Regions from separate parts of the Vibrio gallaecicus genome, predicted to be linked through region 2. Evidence: predicted binding sites of a transcription regulator. Region 2 holds the regulator's gene; each other region holds the start of a gene.
What was found. Region 2 encodes PurR, which represses purine synthesis genes. Its sites were predicted from a motif close to TNANGNAAACGTTTNCNTNA; they were not measured.

Region 1 (4,888 bases), 1.3 Mb from region 2:
AACAGGCAGAATCAAGGGTAAACCACGGGTTTCAGCATTAACTTGTAAACCAGCAGCTAATTCAGAAGCAGAATGTTCCCAAACAATATTCTTATCAAAGTTCTGCTCTTCTACCAGCCACACTAAAATATTCGAGCGAGTATCTGGCCAGTAAGGTAACTGTGCTTGGGTGAGTAATGAACGAATTTGCGCTGAATTAAATCTCATGCGTAATGTCGTTTGGTCGCCCTGCTCACCATAGCTTAGCTGAGAGATATATTGAGAGCTTTGGCGCATCGCTTTTTTGATCATGTCATTAGACGCTACGTCTTTTAGACCTGTAGCTCTAACAAGTACTTGCTGCATACCAGTATTTCTAGCGACCGTTTCTGGTTGCTTATTTTCACCGTTAATTACGACTTCGGAACTAAAGATATCGACTTGAGTTAATGCGTAACTCGGTAATGACAAAAAAACCATCAACAACAATGCTATATAGCGCATACTGATCCTAATATTCTAATCTTGTGGCTTGATGATAAGCAACTATCGAAAAAGGGGCAAGGATAGTCCGTTCAGATAGCTTGATAAAAATTAAATTGAAATAGCCTAACTAGGCATCACTCATTCAAAAACGACATGAAATAAAAAATTTTCCTCCTCAATCTATCATTTAGACGAATAAGTTTGATCTACCCGACATAGCAATCGATTGCCAAATGATAGAATCCTGCGAATTTTATTTATCTTAAATTTTATCTTCTCACTTAAGTTCAAAGGATATTCCATGAAGAATGCTTTGCAGGGCGCTCAAATGCTGTTTGTTGCATTTGGTGCACTCGTCCTCGTACCATTATTAACTGGCTTGGATCCAAACGTTGCATTATTTGGTGCCGGCATCGGTACCCTTTTATTCCAACTTATTACACGCCGTTCAGTGCCAATCTTCTTAGCATCTTCTTTTGCATTCATTGCTCCTATCATGTTTGGTATACAAACGTGGGGCATAGGCGCAACCATGGGTGGTCTCATGGCTGCAGGTGTTGTGTATGTGTTGATGGGCGCTCTAATTAAAGTAAGAGGTGTCGGCTTTATTCACAAACTGCTTCCGCCGGTGGTAGTTGGTCCTGTAATCATGGTTATCGGTTTAGGTCTGGCGCCTGTTGCGGTAAACATGGCTTTAGGTAAAACAGGAGATGGTGCAGTTCAGCTTGTTGATGCTGACGCGGCACTTTGGATTTCTTCGATTTCACTGCTAGTAACGATCGTCGTCAGTGTATTCTCAAAAGGCTTCCTGAAGCTGTTGCCGATTTTCTCTGGTATTGTCGCGGGATACGTCACGAGCTTAGTGTATGGTGCGGTAGACTTCACCCCAGTAGCTCAAGCATCTTGGTTAGCTTTACCAAACTTCACAACACCTGAGTTCAACATCAACGCCATCCTATTCATGATATTTGTTGCGATTGCTCCAGCTGTCGAGCACGTTGGTGACATGCTTGCTATCTCTAATGTGACAGGCAAAGACTACCTTAAGAAACCCGGTTTGCACCGCACTATCACTGGCGACGGTGTAGCAACGATTGCTGCTTCTATGTTGGGCGCCCCGCCAAACACAACCTATAGTGAAGTAACAGGTGCTGTAATGCTTACTAAGGCATTTAATCCAGTGATCATGACTTGGGCTGCGGTGACAGCAATCGTTCTTGCGTTGGTAGGTAAGCTCGGCGCTCTACTGCAAACGATCCCAGTTCCAGTAATGGGCGGCATCATGATTCTACTGTTTGGTTCTATTGCAACAGTCGGTTTGAATACCCTCATTAAAAATAATGTAGACCTTCACAAATCACGTAATCTAGTGATTGTGGGCATTACTTTAGTTTTTGGTATAGGTGGCATGGCATTTGGCATCGGTGATTTCAGCCTACAAGGTGTAAGCTTATGCGGTATCGTTGCAATATTACTTAATCTAGTGCTTCCAGAAGAGCTAGGTGACAACACTGTAGTAGACAAAGCTCAAATCGATTAATCAGTCGTTAAGGCAACCTACAAAAAATCACAAACTAACAAGATCAAAAAAGGGAGAGCATCAAACGCTCTCCCTTTTTATTAATGCGGTTAATTAAGCCAATTCAGCGAGTAAAAAACTGTTCAGATTAACTTAAACAAAAAACCGAATTACTTAGTACCGAAGATTTTATCGCCTGCATCACCAAGACCTGGAACAATGTAGCCCTTGTCGTTTAGCTTCTCATCGATTGCAGCAGTGTAAAGCTCAACATCTGGGTGTGCTTTTTCTAGAGCAGCAATGCCTTCAGGAGCAGCAACAAGTACAAGTACTTTAAATACTTTACAGCCTTGCTCTTTTAGAAGGTCTAGAGTTGCAATCATAGAACCGCCAGTTGCTAACATTGGATCAACAACTAGAGCAATACGCTCATCAATGTTAGATGCTAGCTTGTTGAAGTATGGTACAGGCTCTAGTGTTTCTTCGTCACGGTAGATACCAACCACACTGATACGAGCACTTGGCATGTGCTCAAGTACACCATCCATCATACCTAAACCAGCACGAAGAATTGGCACTACGGTTACTTTCTTACCTTTGATTTGGTCAACTTCTACTGGGCCGTTCCAACCATTAATGGTTACTCGCTCAGTCTCGAAATCAGATGTCGCTTCATACGTTAGAAGGCTACCCACTTCTGTTGCTAGCTCACGAAAACGCTTAGTGCTAATGTCACCTTCACGCATCAGGCCAATTTTATGTTTTACTAGCGGGTGTTTCACTTCAACAACTTTCATTTCCAACTCCGGCAATATTTAAACAAACCTGTAGATTATACACGAATTTTGTGGTTATTTCAGAATCTTTATTCTAATAAAAAAAACCGCGCAAACGTTTGCTCTTCGTAATCAAGCCCTGTTAGAATAGCGCCGTTTTCACATCCAACTTAAGTTCGAGGACTATCCCGTGAGTGGTAATACTTCTTCTCTAAGCTACAAAGACGCTGGTGTTGATATCGATGCAGGTAACGCACTAGTAGACCGTATTAAAGGTGCTGTTAAACGCACTCGTCGCCCTGAAGTAATGGGTGGTATTGGTGGCTTTGGTGCCCTATGTGAACTTCCAACTAAATATAAAGAGCCTGTTCTCGTTTCTGGTACTGACGGCGTTGGTACTAAACTTCGCCTTGCTCTGGATCTGAAAAAGCACGACACAATTGGTATTGACCTTGTGGCTATGTGTGTGAACGACTTAATCGTTCAAGGTGGTGAACCTCTTTTCTTCCTAGATTACTACGCGACTGGCAAATTAGATGTTGATACTGCAGCTGATGTAGTTTCTGGTATTGCTGAAGGTTGTGTTCAAGCAGGTTGTGCGCTTATCGGTGGTGAAACTGCTGAAATGCCAGGCATGTATGAAGGCGACGACTATGACGTAGCTGGTTTCTGTGTGGGTGTTGTTGAAAAAGCAAACATCATTGATGGCACAAAAGTAGCAGCGGGCGATGCTCTTATTGCTGTTGGCTCAAGCGGTCCTCACTCAAACGGTTACTCTCTAATTCGTAAAGTTCTAGAAGTTTCTGGTGCTGATAAGAGTGAAGAACTAGAAGGTCGCACGATTGGCGAACACCTATTAGAGCCGACTAAAATTTACATCAAATCAGCACTTAAAATGATTGCAGAACATGACATTCATGCTATCTCGCACATTACTGGTGGTGGTTTCTGGGAAAACATCCCTCGCGTACTTCCTGAAGGTACGAAAGCCGTAATTGATGGTAAGAGCTGGGAATGGCCTTCTATCTTTAACTGGCTACAAGAGAAAGGTAACGTGGAAACATTCGAAATGTACCGCACTTTCAACTGTGGTGTAGGTCTTGTGGTTGCTTTACCGAAAGATCAAGCAGATGCTGCTGTCGAACTACTGAAAGCTGAAGGCGAAAACGCTTGGGTTATCGGTGAGATTGCCAATGCTGAAGCTGGTGAAGAACAAGTAGAAATCAACTAATAGCCTATTATCTGATTTGGTTTTATCCAAAACATTATTAGTGAATTTCACGAATGAGGACCTTATGGTCCTCATTCTGCTATTTAGCCCCCAGAAAACCTTAAAATGTATAGGTACATTACATAAAGCTTATTCACTATAAATGTACTTTGAACAAACGAGTTAGACTACCGCATGAAAAATATTGTTGTTTTAATTTCAGGAAACGGAAGTAACCTTCAAGCCATTCTCGATGCTTGCGAGGACAATATCATCGACGCTTCTGTAAAAGCGGTCTTTTCAAATAAAGAGGACGCTTTCGGTTTAGAGCGCGCAAGATCAGCTAATGTTCCTGCTCGTAGTCTAAGCCCTAAAGCTTACGAATCTCGTGAATTGTTTGATATTGAGTTAATGAAGCAAATCGATGAATACCAGCCAGATTTAATTGTTCTTGCTGGCTATATGCGAATCTTAAGCCCTGAGTTTGTTCGTCATTACTTAGGTAAAATGATCAATATTCACCCATCACTACTTCCTAAATATCCTGGTCTGCATACCCACCAGCGCGCTATTGATGCTAAAGATACCGAGCATGGAACAAGTGTGCATTTTGTTACGGAAGAATTAGATGGCGGTCCGGTTATATTACAAGCCAAAGTACCGGTTTTCTCCGATGACGACTCCGATGCGTTGGCTAACCGTGTTCTGACTCAAGAGCATAATATTTACCCTCTAGTCAGCAAATGGTTTATTGAAGGTCGATTAGAGATGAATAACGGAAAAGCACTGTTAGACGGTGAATGTTTAGGTCAACACGGCTACGCCGAAGAATAGCAACAAGTGAACAATCAAATAAAAAGCCGCTTAAACTAAAAGCTCAGTTTAAGCGGCTTTTTAATGAGTGCTATAAAATCATAC
Region 2 (4,888 bases):
AATACTGGGATTAAACGAAGTGAAAATAAGTAAAATGCCCCGTCTTTCTCAACACCTTGGTTGATGGTTGCTAACTTGTCACCAAATTTACTTTGTACCCAGTCACGTAATAAAAATCGGCTACTTAGGAAAGCTAATGTAGCGCCAATGGTACTTGCAAATGAAACCAAAACAAGGCTTGCCCAAAAACCGAATAGGGCTGCGCCTAGTAGAGTCACTACCGCGGCGCCAGGGATCGAGAAAGCAGTAATCATGACGTAAACAATGAAGTATATCGCTGCCGCCAGTAAGAAATTACTTTCAATATAGTTATTTAAAAGCACTTGTTGAGCTTTGGCATTCTCTAACGTTAGATACTGACCAAAGTTGACACCTAGTATGATGATGGTTGCCAGTAGTACGATTCCTAAAATTAGTTTTTTACTCATGAATACTTCCTCTAAATGTCACTTAATATCATTATTATAGTTAGACAGGGAATCAAGGCATTAACTTTCATTGAAAATAAAAAAAGCCACAAATAATGTGGCTTTTTGGTGTGAAAGTGACTGATTAACTTAATTAATTCGGCTGATAAGCTCTTCTCGTCGCTGTTGAGGGATAACAGACCAGTGCATACCCTTTATAGCGCCCTCTAATGCCCATAACAACTCAAGGCTTACATCCGATGAATGAGACTGCCTAATAGCGTTGTAGGCATTTACAGAGCCAAATTCATACAGCCTTTCCACTGAATCAATGCCGGCTTTTTTAAGCATCCTTTCAGTCGCAAGTCGAAGGTTTGGGAGATCCTTCAAGCGGTTAGGTTTTGCTGAAGATTGTTCCTTTTTCTCATCTTTAGCGAAGTTTAGAGAAACTTCCGCTAAATTGAGAGTTTGTTGTAGATCTTGCAAAATGTTATTAGGAAGAGCGAAATACTTAGTAACAACAGGAAACCCTCGTTTTTTGTAGACGTACGGTTGAAACCCTTGTTGTTTGAATTGATCCGCAGAGTTTTTATCAGCTCTAATGTGTAGTTGATCATTCACAACTAATGCGAACATAGTTTCGTCAGCAAATAGGCCGAACCCACCAAACATTGAACGCGATTTTATTTTTCCTAGGGACTCAAATAACTTCATCGAGTCCTTTAGTAGTGGTTTATCCATGTGTTTTATCTCGGTGTATTTGAATTATGCCACCAAATAAGCAGGTCCGAGAGAGTAGCAAAATGTTGCTATAAAATGTCAGTTAGCGGTAAATCTTTCATTTTGCCATCGGCAACCCCGCTACCATACCAATATAGGCTTAGGCCGGAGGCTTTGCGTCTCACTCTTTAAAGTGGTTTGCCCTGTGCGTGACTTTTGACAGAATAAGTATTTTGTTGAACAAAGCTCACATTTGAATTTTTAAAGTGTGACATTCATTCAGTAAATGATAGTCGTAATGTGTGACTAAGTGCATTTGTTTTGTTTGTAAAAAAGCGCACTTAAATGTGCGCATTTATGAATGCTTTATTTATTTCAGTGATTTAACTGTGTTTCGTTCCACTATTTCTGGGTGCATTTCGAAAATACGTTTTTCATGGTCTTTATCTTTTATACGTTCTAGCAATATTTCAAAAGCATTTTTGCCAACGCGTCGCTTAGGTTGGTGGACGGTGGTCAGTGGCGGAGAAAAGTATTCAGCCAACTCAATGTTGTCATAACCAATAACTGAAATATCATCAGGGATCTTTAGCCCATTTTGCTGTAGTCGGCTCATTAAACCGAGTGCCATTGTATCGTTAAAGCAGAAAACGGCGGTTGGGCGGTCTTCCATCCCTACAATCTTGTCTGCAGCAATTACGGCTGTATCACATTCAAAGTTACCTTCAATGATTAAGTCATCATTCAATTCAACTTGTGCTTCATTTAATGCTCGGTGGTAACCTGCAATACGCTCAGTACAAGCCGCTTTATCTAGATGACCACTTAAGCAAGCAATTCGTGTGTGACCTTTTTCTAGTAGGTATTTTGTTGCTAAGTAGCCGCCCTCTTCAGAGTTATCGATGATCTTATCTGCTTGAGAGCTTTCAGGACCCCAATCCATCACTACTTTAGGGATATCCGCGTGTCGATCTAACATTTCACGAAGTTCTTCTGTTAGGTCGGAACACATCACTAAAATGCCATCTACGCGTTTTTCAGCCAGCATGCGAATGTAATCACGTTGTTTCTCGTAAATACCACCTGTATTGCAAAGGATCAAAGTATAACCTTGGCGGTAGCAGTAGCTTTCTACACCATCAATGACTTCAGAGAAGAATAAGTTGGTAGATTGAGTAACTAGCATGCCGATAGTACGTGTCGTATTGCATTTTAAGCTACGAGCAACAGCACTAGGTGCATAGTTTAATTCATCAACAGCTTTATTTACTTTTTCTTGAGTCGCTTCTGCAACAAAGCGAGTCTTATTGATGACATGAGAAACAGTTGTTGTTGATACGCCGGCTAATCGAGCGACATCTTTTATAGTGGCCATGGTTTTATCCTGTTAAAAGCTACTTTACTAGAGAGTAGGGCAGCAAAGTAGCCGTAAAGCTACCAGAGTGAGAGCACTGGTTAAGTTTTTCTAATGGTATTAAAGTGCTAAAAAACAAAAAACCGCTAATCAGAGCGGCTTGTTTTCAATTTCAAAATGCTCATGATCAGTAAAGCACAACATTTTGATGGTGTTTCATATTTTATCGTTTGCGATCACAATTTTAGACTGACTGGAAAATGACCGCAATAACATTCACCCATAATTATGGGTGAATTGTCACATTTACATCTAAATATTCTATCAATACTAGAATATCGCTTTATTCATCGCTTAGGTATTCTAGATCCAGTTTATAAAAGGCTACGAGCAGTGTTGCAACGCTTGCGTAAAATCCAAATTTATCGAATTCTGTACACTTTGCTTGGAATCTTGGTATCCAAGTAAGTAGGTATTTTTCGATAAACTGTTTTTGTTCAAGGAAGCTACTTTCAAACTCTTCACTGTTTTGATTTTCGTTAGAACGGATGATTAAATTTCCAAGAAAATCGAGTTCAATGGCAATGTGATCCGCTGGTTCATTTAGATCAGCACTAACTCCTACACCATGCTCAGCCATCAGTGTTTCCATGTCTTTTGCAGGTTGACCATTTAGTAGACCAGTATTACCAATATACAAAGATGCATAAGGCAAAGCGGCGTACTTATCGGATTTTAAGAATAAATCACAAAAGTCAGCCGCAAGCTCAAGCTGTTCATCGTCACGATTCTGAGAGCGGTTCAAGGCATCGACGAGTTTATCTATTGCTGGTTTCAGCGTTTCATTTTCGCCTAACCCAGCTAGAAATGAACGAATTTCAACAGACTTGTAATGCTCTAATTCTGATTCTGTTAATTCTTTAGCAAATAAGCTTGATAGCCACCAGTAAATTTCAGCTCTTTTCTCGTTGAATGCTTTCATTTCTTTCATCAATTATTCCTACCTTCATAAGGTGACGCCTAAAAACGGCTGAGATTCAGTGAACAGACTTAAACTTAAGTCGTAATGCCTATATTGAATTGCTCTGAGCGGTAAATAGCAAGGTTTTAGCTTGTCTTGCATCAAAAAAAAACCATGTTTCTGGCTTTTATCTTACTGGCGACTAGAATTGTTACGAGTTATGAATAGAATAGTCAATGAAACTATTAAATAAGAAAAGTGGTGTAGATGAGCTATCACGTATTAGTCGTTGAAGATGATGTGGTAACCCGAAGTAAACTGGTTGGTTACTTCCAGAATGAAGGTTACACAGTGAGCGAAGCTGAAAGTGGCGCTCAGATGAGGGAAGTGTTGGTTCAAAACAACGTTGACCTGATTATGCTAGACATCAACTTACCAGGCGAAGATGGATTGATGCTAACTCGCGAATTACGCAGTCAATCAGACATTGGAATTATTTTAGTCACTGGACGCACGGATAGCATCGACAAAATTGTAGGCCTTGAAATGGGGGCTGATGATTATGTTACTAAACCATTTGAACTTCGCGAGTTGTTGGTTCGAGTGAAAAATTTACTATGGCGCATAGCGGCTGCACGCAAGACAAATACGGCTGCAGTAGAAGAAACGGAAGATGAGACTATTGTACGTTTCGGAGAGTGGACATTCGATATCCCACGTCGCGCATTAAGTAAAAATGGTGAACCAGTTAAATTAACGAAAGCAGAGTATGAGTTATTGGTTGCTCTGTCTTCATACCCAAATCAAGTGTTAAGCCGGGAGCGTATTCTTAATATGATCAGCCACCGTGTTGATGCACCGAACGATAGAACGATTGATGTTTTGATTCGGAGAATGCGTGCCAAGATGGAGTTTGATCCGAAGAACCCGCAAATATTTGTGACAGTTCACGGTGAAGGTTACATGTTTGCGGGGGATTGATTTCAGTTAGTTTGTACAATAATTTGAAAGCTCCACTAGAACAAAATAGAAAGCCGAGGCAAATGTACCTCGGCTTTTTTATTGGACTAAATTCGTAGTGGCTTTTTATCGGTCACAAGCTTTAGCTGCAAAGTTATAAAGTTATAAAGTTATAAAGTTATAAAGTTATAAAGTTATAAAGTTATTGTGGAAGTCTCACGTGTATCCAATTTTATTCATAAAAGATCATTGGTAGCTTCAGACACTTTATCTACCGCATTATTGGTCGATTCTGATATAGACGATTCTTGATGATCTATCCAGTCGCGCAGCCTTTGCCACATTAGCCCCATCGTTTCATGCCAATAGCGCTCGGTTTGCTCTAAGTAAATCGCCTTTGGCATATATTTATTCCAAGGCTGCACAATATTTTTGTGAGCTAAGTAATTGGTTGGTGCTGGGGTTGGTTGGATTCCAGCACCATTA
Region 3 (4,888 bases), 260 kb from region 2:
AATATGAATGAAAGATGAATAATCCTGATTTTTGGCACAATAAGTGGGCTGCAAACCAAATTGGTTTCCACCTAGAAGATGTAAACCCATTATTGCTTAAGTTTTGGCAACACACCTCTCCAAGCTATGACAAGAAAGTGCTGGTGCCTTTATGTGGAAAAAGTGAAGACTTAATATGGCTAGCTTCTAAGCATGAAGAAGTACAAGGTGTTGAATTAAGCCAAATTGCGGTACGTTCATTTTTTGCTGAACATTTTTATACACCAACGGTCACTAAGATCAGTGGGCAGCATGAGTTGTACCAATTTGATGAGTTAAGCATTTATATGGGGGACTTTTTTAGTGCTCCAGTAGAACCCGTTGATATTATTTATGACCGCGCATCCCTAGTGGCATTGCCTAGCGAAATGCGTGTGCAATATGCAGAAAGGTTGAAACAATTGCTGAAGCCTGGCGGTAAGATTTTATTGGTCACTCTAAATTACATACAGAGTGAGATGTCAGGTCCCCCGTTTAGCGTGCCTGAACAAGAAATTGAGCAGCTATTCAGTGGGTTTAAACTGACTAGATTGAACCAAGATATTGCTGGATCAGATCACCCTAAGATTGCCAAAAAAGGGCTGACTCGATTCTCGGAAGAAGTGTATCTTCTTGAAGACATCTAATTCGTATTAGATAGGCTTCATAAATGAAAAAGACAGGTAGTGGCCTGTCTTTTTTTATTCATCAAGAACTCGTTAAATAAATAGCTAAGTTAAGAAATAGCTGAGTCAAAAGTTAACCATTAGTTAGTAGATAACTTTGATCTTGCTTGCACTTTCAACTGCGTCTTCAATTGCAGTTTCAACTGTCTTACGGCGTGTAAGCGCCACACCTAAGCGTCTGCGGCCATTGATGTCCGGCTTACCGAATAAGCGAACTTGTGTTTGAGGGAATGCTAGCGCTTTATTTAACCCTTCATAACGGATGTTCTCTGACGAACCTTGCCCTAGAACGACTGCTGAAGCACATGGACCATACTGTGTTATCGAGTTGATAGGCATGCCAGTGAAAGCACGAACATGTAAGGCAAATTCTGATGAGTCTTGCGATAGAAGCGTTACTAAGCCAGTGTCATGTGGACGCGGGGAAACTTCGTTAAAGATAACATGGTCACCTTTGATGAAAAGCTCTACACCGAATATACCAAACCCGCCTAAGGCATTAACTACTTGTTCAGCAGTAAATTGTGCGGCTTTTAAAGCGTTGTCTGACATGACTTGCGGCTGCCATGATTCACGGTAGTCGCCATCTTCTTGACGATGGCCGATTGGTGCACAGAAATGCACGCCATCCACAGCTCGAATGGTTAATAAGGTAATCTCGTAATCGAAGTCAATGAAGCCTTCAACAATTACTCGTCCAGCGCCAGTACGACCACCTTCTTGTGCATAATCCCAAGCTGTTTGAATATCAGCTTCAGTTTTTATAACACTCTGACCTTTACCTGAAGAGCTCATAACTGGTTTGACTACACAAGGCAGACCAACGAACTCTACAGCAGAAGAGAAGTCATCAAAATTATCAGCAAAGCGATATGGAGAAGTGCTAAGCGATAATTCTTCAGCAGCCAGTCTACGGATACCTTCACGGTTCATTGTTAGCTTCGTTGCATTTGCAGTTGGAACGACATTGAGTCCTTTAGACTCAAGCTCAACAAGTTTATCCGTTGCGATTGCTTCAATTTCAGGTACTACATAATCTGGCTTTTCTTGCTCAATGATGGCTTCTAACGCTTCTCCATCTAGCATATCAAAGACGTGACTACGGTGAGCAACTTGCATTGCCGGTGCGTTTGCGTAGCGATCACAAGCAATCACTTCTAAACCTAAACGTTGGCATTCTATTGCCACTTCTTTACCAAGTTCACCAGAACCAAGTAAAAGGACACGAGTTGCATTTTGACTAGTTGCTGAACCAAACATGTATATTCCTTCCGAACTGTATAGCTGATAAGTAATTTAAGAACGGGGTGATGATACTGTTTTAAATGTCAAAAGCAATCGTTTGCCTGTTGGTTTTCGCGACTTTTAGAGAATAAAAAAGCCACCAACTGAATTAGTGGTGGCTTGTTAACTTCTTGTTGAATCTATGTATTTAGATTGCTAGGTAAGATACTGGAATGTCAGGATTTATTGTTTCAAGTGTTGACTGTGTATCTGCTAGGTGACTAATAGAGCCTTCGTTCATTTCAACCAGTACCGCGCATTCAATTTGGTCGAATTCGAAGCCAGCTAATCTTAACTGAATAAGTGCTACTTGAAGAGGTGGTAGGCTAGGGTTGAAAGCAGCATTTTCAGCATATGAACCTGTGAAAACTTCGCCGGTAATTAGTTTTAATGCTACGCCGCTGAGGTTCTTTGTATAAGGTGCATGGCTGCGGTTTAGAGCATGTAATGCACTAGTGACAAGCGAGTCATTGTCTTCACATGAAAATGCATGGTCTAGCTTACTCATTAAACCTGTTGTGATACCAAGATCTGCAGGACCAAATGAGTCTGGCAAGTAATCTTCTAGAGATTTTTCGTCACGTTCAGGAAGCTGAATCTTAAGTTCTTTCGCGGTGGTCAGTTCATTCATAAACTGGCGACAGTGACCGCAAGGGCTGAAGTTGATAGTGATATCAGAGATGCCTTCTTCCCCTTTCATCCATGCGTGGCTGATACCAGATTGTTCAGCATGAACTGTTTGACCGAGTTGTGCGCCAGAAATTTCAAGGTTAGCACCGAAGTATAAACGACCTGAAAGTCCGCGGACTAATGAGCCAACATAAAAGTTAGAAATAGGCGCGTATGAATAAGCCGCTGCTAAGGGGAGTAGTGCAACACGAAGTTCATTATCTTCTAACCCGCTGGCTGAAAGCAATTCTTGATATTGTTCTTTACTAAAAGTGGCATCAAAACCTTCAGCTAACACAATGTCACTGAGAAGAGCTTTAATTGTTTGAGGAGCATTTTCTAGCGCCAGAGTGATACGACTTGTCATGTGTAATCCTTAATTAATCTTAGGTTTTAATTCTAGATCATCACAGGGATTTATCTGTGATAAAGATCACCATTCAAATGTGCATGTTACATGTTGTTTCACAATTAGAGTGAGGTCACAAATGCAATCGATTTCAATATGCAAATAACTCATTAGTTAAATAAATGTTAGGTAGAAAAGGTTATATTTTTTGTGATAGTTGGGGGGGAGAAAGTAAAAGTTGGGTGAGTTCTGCTATAAAAACACCTGAATACACTCTATAAAATCATTCAGGTATCGCTAAATTAGTTCAGATTAGGGGGGGGGATAATATTGCAAACTATCAATACTGCAATGATTAAGCTTCCCAATGACGAAGTCCGCCAATGAGAAGCAGGAATTATTATGTGTCGTAATAATTTAATGAGGAAAAGTAATCGTTAGACCGCTAATTCAAAAAAGGCATAGACCCAAACCACTGCAGAGAAGATCGTTGGTGCAATGATTGAAGTGATCACGCCGCACAGTACTAAAGCAAGCGAACTGAAGGCCGCATCTTGTGGCGCCTTTTCTGCACTGGCTGCAGTCCCTAACGCATGGGAAATGGTTCCCATGGTAAGACCTCGTGCTATGGGACTTTTTATTCCTATTAAATTATAAATAGGGTAGGCAAAAATTGCACCGAACAAGCCCACTATCAATACTAAAATAGCCGCAATTGCAGCTTCTCCACCCAGGTGGCTGGATATTTCCATAGCAATAGGTGTGGTAACAGACTTACCAAGTAAACTGGCGACTAGGCTTAATTCTGCATGGAATAATGTTGCGATAGTGGCTGCCGTAATCATAGACATGATACTGCCGATCGTGCATGCAAGCGTTATGATTCGCCAATTAGCTCTGATCTGTGGAAGCTGTTCATATAAAGGATAAGCTAAGGCAACCACAGCGGGTTGAAGCATATAATTTATCCAAGAGTTGTCGGCATAATAGCGCTCGAACGGTACTTTTAGATAAGTAAGAATAGGGATCAAGATCGCGAGGCAGATCAGTAATGGGTTACAGAAAGGTGAATTAACTTTTCTGCTTACCCATCTAGCGAACATAAATACGATGACAGTGACAATTAACCACATACTCAATCCCTTCTTGTAAGTAAGTGATCAAGAAACAGCGCTAAGGAAACTAATACGATTAATGAACCACCTACAGCACTGGCTAAAATAGGCAATGCATTGTTAATCAGCATATCAATATGTTCCATTAGCCCAACACTGATTGGTACGAAAAGGAGTACCATAAATCGAATGATTATATTGGCTCCTGATTTAACCCATTTAGAAGGTAGTAACCCGCTCGCCATTGCCGCGAATAGCAATAGCATTCCGAAGATACTTCCAGGTATAGAAGTATCTAAAAATTGTTGGATGGCATTTCCTGCAGTTAAAGATCCAATAATGAGTACGAAAGATATTAAGCAGTAAATGATATCAATGAGCTTACTTTTTACATCCATAAATGTGGATAGAGCCTTTGTGGTTTGGAATGGTCAGAGTGCTAGCTAACAAGCTTTTCAACATATTGGTAAACAGATTTGAGAATCGCCATTTTCTTCTCATCACTCTCATGTTCATGAGCTAGATTTTCAAGATTTAGCATGTACTCCTCAATTCGTGTTTCATAAAAATCACGACAGTGGTTAGCCCAGCGTTGTTGCTCATTCTCATTGAGAGTTAATGGGAAGTGCCTTGCACGATAACGAAATAGCAGAGGTTCAATGCGAGCATCATTGAAGCTGATATCAAGTGCCGCGAGATTGTTTGGATCGGTTTCACGAATGATATCCATGGCTGCCTTGTCTGCAGGAGAAAAGAAACCGTCGTAT
Region 4 (4,888 bases), 440 kb from region 2:
CAGTGAGCCGTCATGAAGTCGATAGTTTCTACAGCACGTAGAGATACAACCCAATCGTACTTACGACCATCACCCATTACACCAACTGAACGTACAGGTAGGAATACCGTGAATGCTTGAGATACTTTGTGGTAAAGGTCAGCAGCATGAAGCTCTTCAATGAAGATAGCATCAGCACGACGTAGTAGATCACAGTACTCTTTCTTAACTTCACCAAGAACACGAACACCTAGACCTGGACCCGGGAATGGGTGGCGGTAAAGCATATTGTATGGAAGACCAAGTTCTAGACCAATCTTACGTACTTCATCTTTAAACAGCTCACGTAGAGGCTCAACAAGACCCATTTCCATATCATCAGGAAGACCACCAACGTTGTGGTGAGACTTAATTACGTGTGCTTTACCAGTCTTAGATGCAGCTGACTCGATAACGTCTGGATAGATAGTACCCTGAGCAAGCCATTTAGCATTCTTCAGTTTCTTAGACTCTTCGTCGAAGATATCTACGAATACGTGACCGATGATCTTACGTTTCGCTTCTGGTTCAGCTTCGCCTTCCAGAGCGTCAAGGAAACGATCTTCAGCGTCTACTTTGATTATGTTTAGGCCAAACTTGTTGCCAAACATCTCCATAACCTGCTCACCTTCGTTTAAACGAAGAAGGCCGTTATCTACAAATACACATGTTAGTTTGTCGCCGATAGCGCGGTGAGCAAGCATCGCAACTACAGATGAATCAACACCACCAGAAAGACCAAGGATAACTTCGTCGTCACCTACTTGCTCTTTAATTCGTGCAACAGCATCTTCAATGATAGAAGCTGAAGTCCACAGACCTTCACAACCACACGCGTTAAGAACGAAGTTCTCAAGCATTTTTAGGCCGTTTTTAGTGTGCGTTACTTCTGGGTGGAATTGAACACCGTAGTATTTCTTATCTTCGTTTGCCATTGCTGCGTATGGGCAAGTGTCTGTTTCTGCGATTTTCGTGAAATCAGCAGGGATTTCAACCACTTTGTCACCGTGGCTCATCCAAACGTCTTGAGTTGTCTCAAGGTCTGCGAAAAGTGCAGATTCACCCGTTACTTGTACAGCAGCGTAGCCAAACTCGCGCTCAGTAGATGTGGCTACTTTACCGCCAAGTTGCTCAGCCATAGTTTGCATGCCGTAGCAGATACCGAAGACAGGAACACCTGAATCAAATACGTACTGAGGTGCACGTGGAGAATTATCTTCCGTTACACTTTCAGGGCCACCAGATAGGATGATACCGTCTGGATTGAATTCACGAATATCCGCTTCTTCTACGTCCCAGCTCCAAAGTTCACAGTAAACACCGATCTCACGAATACGACGAGCTACTAGCTGTGTGTATTGAGAACCGAAGTCCAGAATTAGAATACGTTGGTCATGAATATTTTTAGTCATTGTAAGCAGTCTTATTGGCTATGTGATAAAACGGAGGCGAGTTTACTCACCTCTGATTAACTCTTCAAGAAATAAAGCAAACGTTTTCGTAAGTTATCTATAAGGCAATGTTTTGCAAAAATCATACGTTCAACAAAACAGGCTTTAGATAAAATAATGTGCCGACTAAATCAGCACATTATTCAAACGTTTGGACGTATTATTAACCTAAACGGTAGTTAGGTGCTTCTTTCGTGATTTGAACATCGTGTACGTGAGATTCTTTCATGCCCGCACCAGAGATACGAACAAACTCAGCTTTAGTACGCATGTCTTCAACAGTTGCAGAACCCGTTAGGCCCATGCTTGAGCGTAAACCACCCATCTGTTGGTGAACGATCTCTTTTAGACGACCTTTGTATGCGATACGACCTTCAATACCTTCTGGAACAAGCTTGTCTGCAGCGTTATCAGATTGGAAGTAACGGTCAGAAGAACCTTGAGACATAGCGCCAAGAGAACCCATACCACGGTAAGACTTGTAAGAACGACCGTTATAAAGGATAACTTCACCCGGAGCTTCTTCAGTACCCGCGAACATTGAACCAACCATCACACAAGATGCGCCAGCAACGATAGCTTTACAGATATCGCCAGAGAAGCGGATACCGCCATCTGCGATTACTGGAATACCGTATTCGTTTGCCACTTCAGCGGCATCAGCGATTGCTGTTACTTGAGGAACACCTACACCAGTAACAATACGAGTAGTACAGATTGAACCCGGGCCGATACCCACTTTAACCGCACTAACACCCGCTTCGATAAGAGCACGAGCGCCAGCGCCAGTTGCTACGTTACCACCGATGATTTGTAGATCAGGGTACGCAGCACGAGTTTCGCGGATACGGTTAAGTACGCCTTCAGAGTGACCGTGTGAAGAGTCGATAAGTAGAACGTCTACACCAGCTTCAACAAGAGCAGCAACGCGCTCTTCGTTACCAGCGCCAGCACCAACAGCTGCACCTACACGTAGGCTGCCGCGCTCATCTTTACAAGCGTTTGGTTTACGTTCTGCTTTATGGAAGTCTTTTGCAGTGATCATTCCTGTTAATTGGAAGTCATCATTTACTACTAGAACTTTTTCAACACGCGCTTCGTGCATTTTCTCTTGAACTTCTTCACGAGTTGCACCTTCTTTAACAGAAGCAAGGCGAGCTTTAGGCGTCATTACTACATCAACTTTCTTAGAAAGGTCAGTAACAAAGCGAACATCACGGCCAGTAATAATACCAACAAGTTCGTTTGTTTCAGTAACAACAGGGAAACCGGCAAAACCGTGTTTTTCAGTAAGAGCTACAACATCAGCGATTGTCGCGTCAGGGTTTACTGTAACAGGGTGAGAAACTACACCTGCTTCGTAAATTTTAACCTGGCGAACCATTTCAGCTTGTTGTTCTATAGACATGTTCTTATGAATGAAGCCTATTCCGCCTTCTTGTGCCAGTGCAATCGCTAGGCGAGCTTCTGTCACAGTATCCATCGATGCAGAGATCATTGGGATGTTTAGGGAAATATTCTTCGTCAACTGAGTGCGAAGATCAGCTGTATTAGGGAGAACGGTGGAGTGTGCTGGCACTAGCAGTACGTCGTCGAATGTCAGCGCTTCTTTGGCAATTCTTAGCATTTGCAATATCTCACAATAATAGGAGTAAAAAGAAACAATCCAATCTCATCGTTTCGCCTAATGAGGGCAGCCAATTAAGGAAAATCAAACTGCATTTGGATTAGATATTGCGGACGGATTATACGGCTAACGAAATCGCTTGGCTACTCATTTTTATAATTTTAATTTGCATTATACCCCTTGCTATGTATTATATTGCCGCTATCTTCCATACTCACGTCTTGTGGGTTAGATTCTAAGAATGATAGTCACTCTATGACCAATCCAAATATCTTCACTGTGTCTCGCCTCAACTCTGAGGTTCGCTTACTTCTTGAAAATGAAATGGGAATTGTCTGGCTGATCGGCGAAATTTCTAATTTCTCAGCTCCGGTTTCAGGTCACTGGTACCTAACGCTTAAAGATTCTCGAGCTCAAGTAAAGTGTGCGATGTTCCGTGGGAACAACCGTAATGTTTCATTTAAACCTAAAAATGGTAACCAAGTTCTAGTGAAAGCTCGCCTTTCTCTTTATGAACCACGTGGTGATTACCAACTGATAATTGAAAGCATGCAGCCTGAAGGTGATGGTCGACTTCAACAAGAATTCGAGAAGCTGAAAATGAATCTCGCTGCAGAAGGTTTATTCTCTCAATCTAGTAAACAAGACTTACCTGAACACCCTAAACGAGTCGGTATCATTACCTCTAAAACAGGCGCTGCACTTTACGATATTTTGGATGTTTTAAAGCGAAGAGATCCATCATTACCCGTCGTCATTTATCCAACAATGGTTCAAGGTGAAGAAGCCTCGATTCAAATAGCACAAGCTATAGGTCGAGCAAATGAACGTGATGAATGTGATGTGTTAATTGTGGGTCGAGGGGGAGGCTCATTAGAAGATTTATGGTGCTTCAATAATGAAATTGTTGCGAGAACTATCGCAGCAAGCCAAATTCCTATCATCAGTGCTGTAGGTCATGAAGTAGACGTGACAATTGCGGATTTCGTTGCAGATATGCGTGCACCTACGCCATCTGCTGCCGCAGAGCTAGTGAGCCGTGATAATAGTAATAAAGAGCAAGCTTTCGCTGCTAAGAAAGCGCGTTTAAATAGTGCCATTCGCCATTTTCTACTCAAGCAAGGTAAGCACACCCAATTGCTTACACACCGACTAGAAAGAAACCATCCGAGTTACCAATTACAAAAACAAAGCCAGCAGTTGGATGATCTTGATACACGTTTGCGTCAAAGCATAAACAAATTCATCAAAGTACGCTCTCAAGATATTGAACGCAAACATCACCAGCTACAACTTCATTCTCCAATAAAACGTTTAGGTGAACAAAAACTTCATCTACAACGATCTGAGCAGAAGTTATTAGACGCAATGGATAGAAGTTTACTAACCACGCGCCACCAGCTAGCGATGGCTGCTGAAAAACTGGAAACAGTTAGTCCACTGGCGACTTTAAAACGTGGCTACAGTATTTCTCATTCGAAATCTGGAACAACTATTTCATCAATTAAAAATGTAGAAGTGGGTGAAGTGATAAAAACACAAGTGGAAGATGGAATCATCGAATCCAAAGTCATCGATATAAACTGATAGGTGTAATTTTATCTAAATTATTAGGTTAGACGCTTTAGAAGCCGGGGCTTTACGAGACTTTTATTAAAGAGAAGCTCAGGTAAATATCAAACGAATATCCATCCCAGAAGCAAATATCAAAGATTTGGCTTTTGGGATTTATAACCAATTAGGCTTCAACTTTTTGAAAAATGAATTTAGCTCTAGACTTTGATTTAAGTTC

Region 1: purM (phosphoribosylformylglycinamidine cyclo-ligase) is a predicted target of PurR. The motif match lies at 2,868-2,887, and genes of this name have one in related genera.
Region 3: purT (formate-dependent phosphoribosylglycinamide formyltransferase) is a predicted target of PurR. The motif match lies at 2,035-2,054, and genes of this name have one in related genera.
Region 4: guaB (IMP dehydrogenase) is a predicted target of PurR. The motif match lies at 3,224-3,243, and genes of this name have one in related genera.

Annotation. Positions count from the first base shown of each region.
Region 1 is NZ_AP025490.1:2,478,974-2,483,861, forward strand. Features, by position in the region: gene OCU78_RS10660 (DUF2066 domain-containing protein) at 1-483, opposite strand, end outside; gene OCU78_RS10665 (uracil-xanthine permease family protein) at 767-2,005, shown strand; gene upp (uracil phosphoribosyltransferase) at 2,155-2,781, opposite strand; gene purM (phosphoribosylformylglycinamidine cyclo-ligase) at 2,951-3,991, shown strand; gene purN (phosphoribosylglycinamide formyltransferase) at 4,166-4,804, shown strand.
Region 2 is NZ_AP025490.1:1,142,562-1,147,449, forward strand. Features, by position in the region: gene OCU78_RS05085 (TVP38/TMEM64 family protein) at 1-428, opposite strand, end outside; gene OCU78_RS05090 (TfoX/Sxy family DNA transformation protein) at 558-1,148, opposite strand; cyclic di-GMP riboswitch class I at 1,256-1,340, opposite strand; gene purR (HTH-type transcriptional repressor PurR) at 1,498-2,502, opposite strand; gene torD (molecular chaperone TorD) at 2,825-3,472, opposite strand; gene torR (two-component system response regulator TorR) at 3,710-4,423, shown strand; gene elyC (envelope biogenesis factor ElyC) at 4,639-4,888, opposite strand, start outside.
Region 3 is NZ_AP025490.1:1,398,696-1,403,583, forward strand. Features, by position in the region: gene OCU78_RS06170 (thiopurine S-methyltransferase) at 15-665, shown strand; gene purT (formate-dependent phosphoribosylglycinamide formyltransferase) at 789-1,964, opposite strand; gene cdd (cytidine deaminase) at 2,137-3,024, opposite strand; gene OCU78_RS06185 (LrgB family protein) at 3,444-4,139, opposite strand; gene OCU78_RS06190 (CidA/LrgA family protein) at 4,142-4,519, opposite strand; gene sbcB (exodeoxyribonuclease I) at 4,561-4,888, opposite strand, start outside.
Region 4 is NZ_AP025490.1:703,283-708,170, reverse strand. Features, by position in the region: gene guaA (glutamine-hydrolyzing GMP synthase) at 1-1,430, opposite strand, end outside; gene guaB (IMP dehydrogenase) at 1,633-3,096, opposite strand; gene xseA (exodeoxyribonuclease VII large subunit) at 3,352-4,683, shown strand; gene OCU78_RS03110 (zinc ribbon domain-containing protein) at 4,835-4,888, opposite strand, start outside.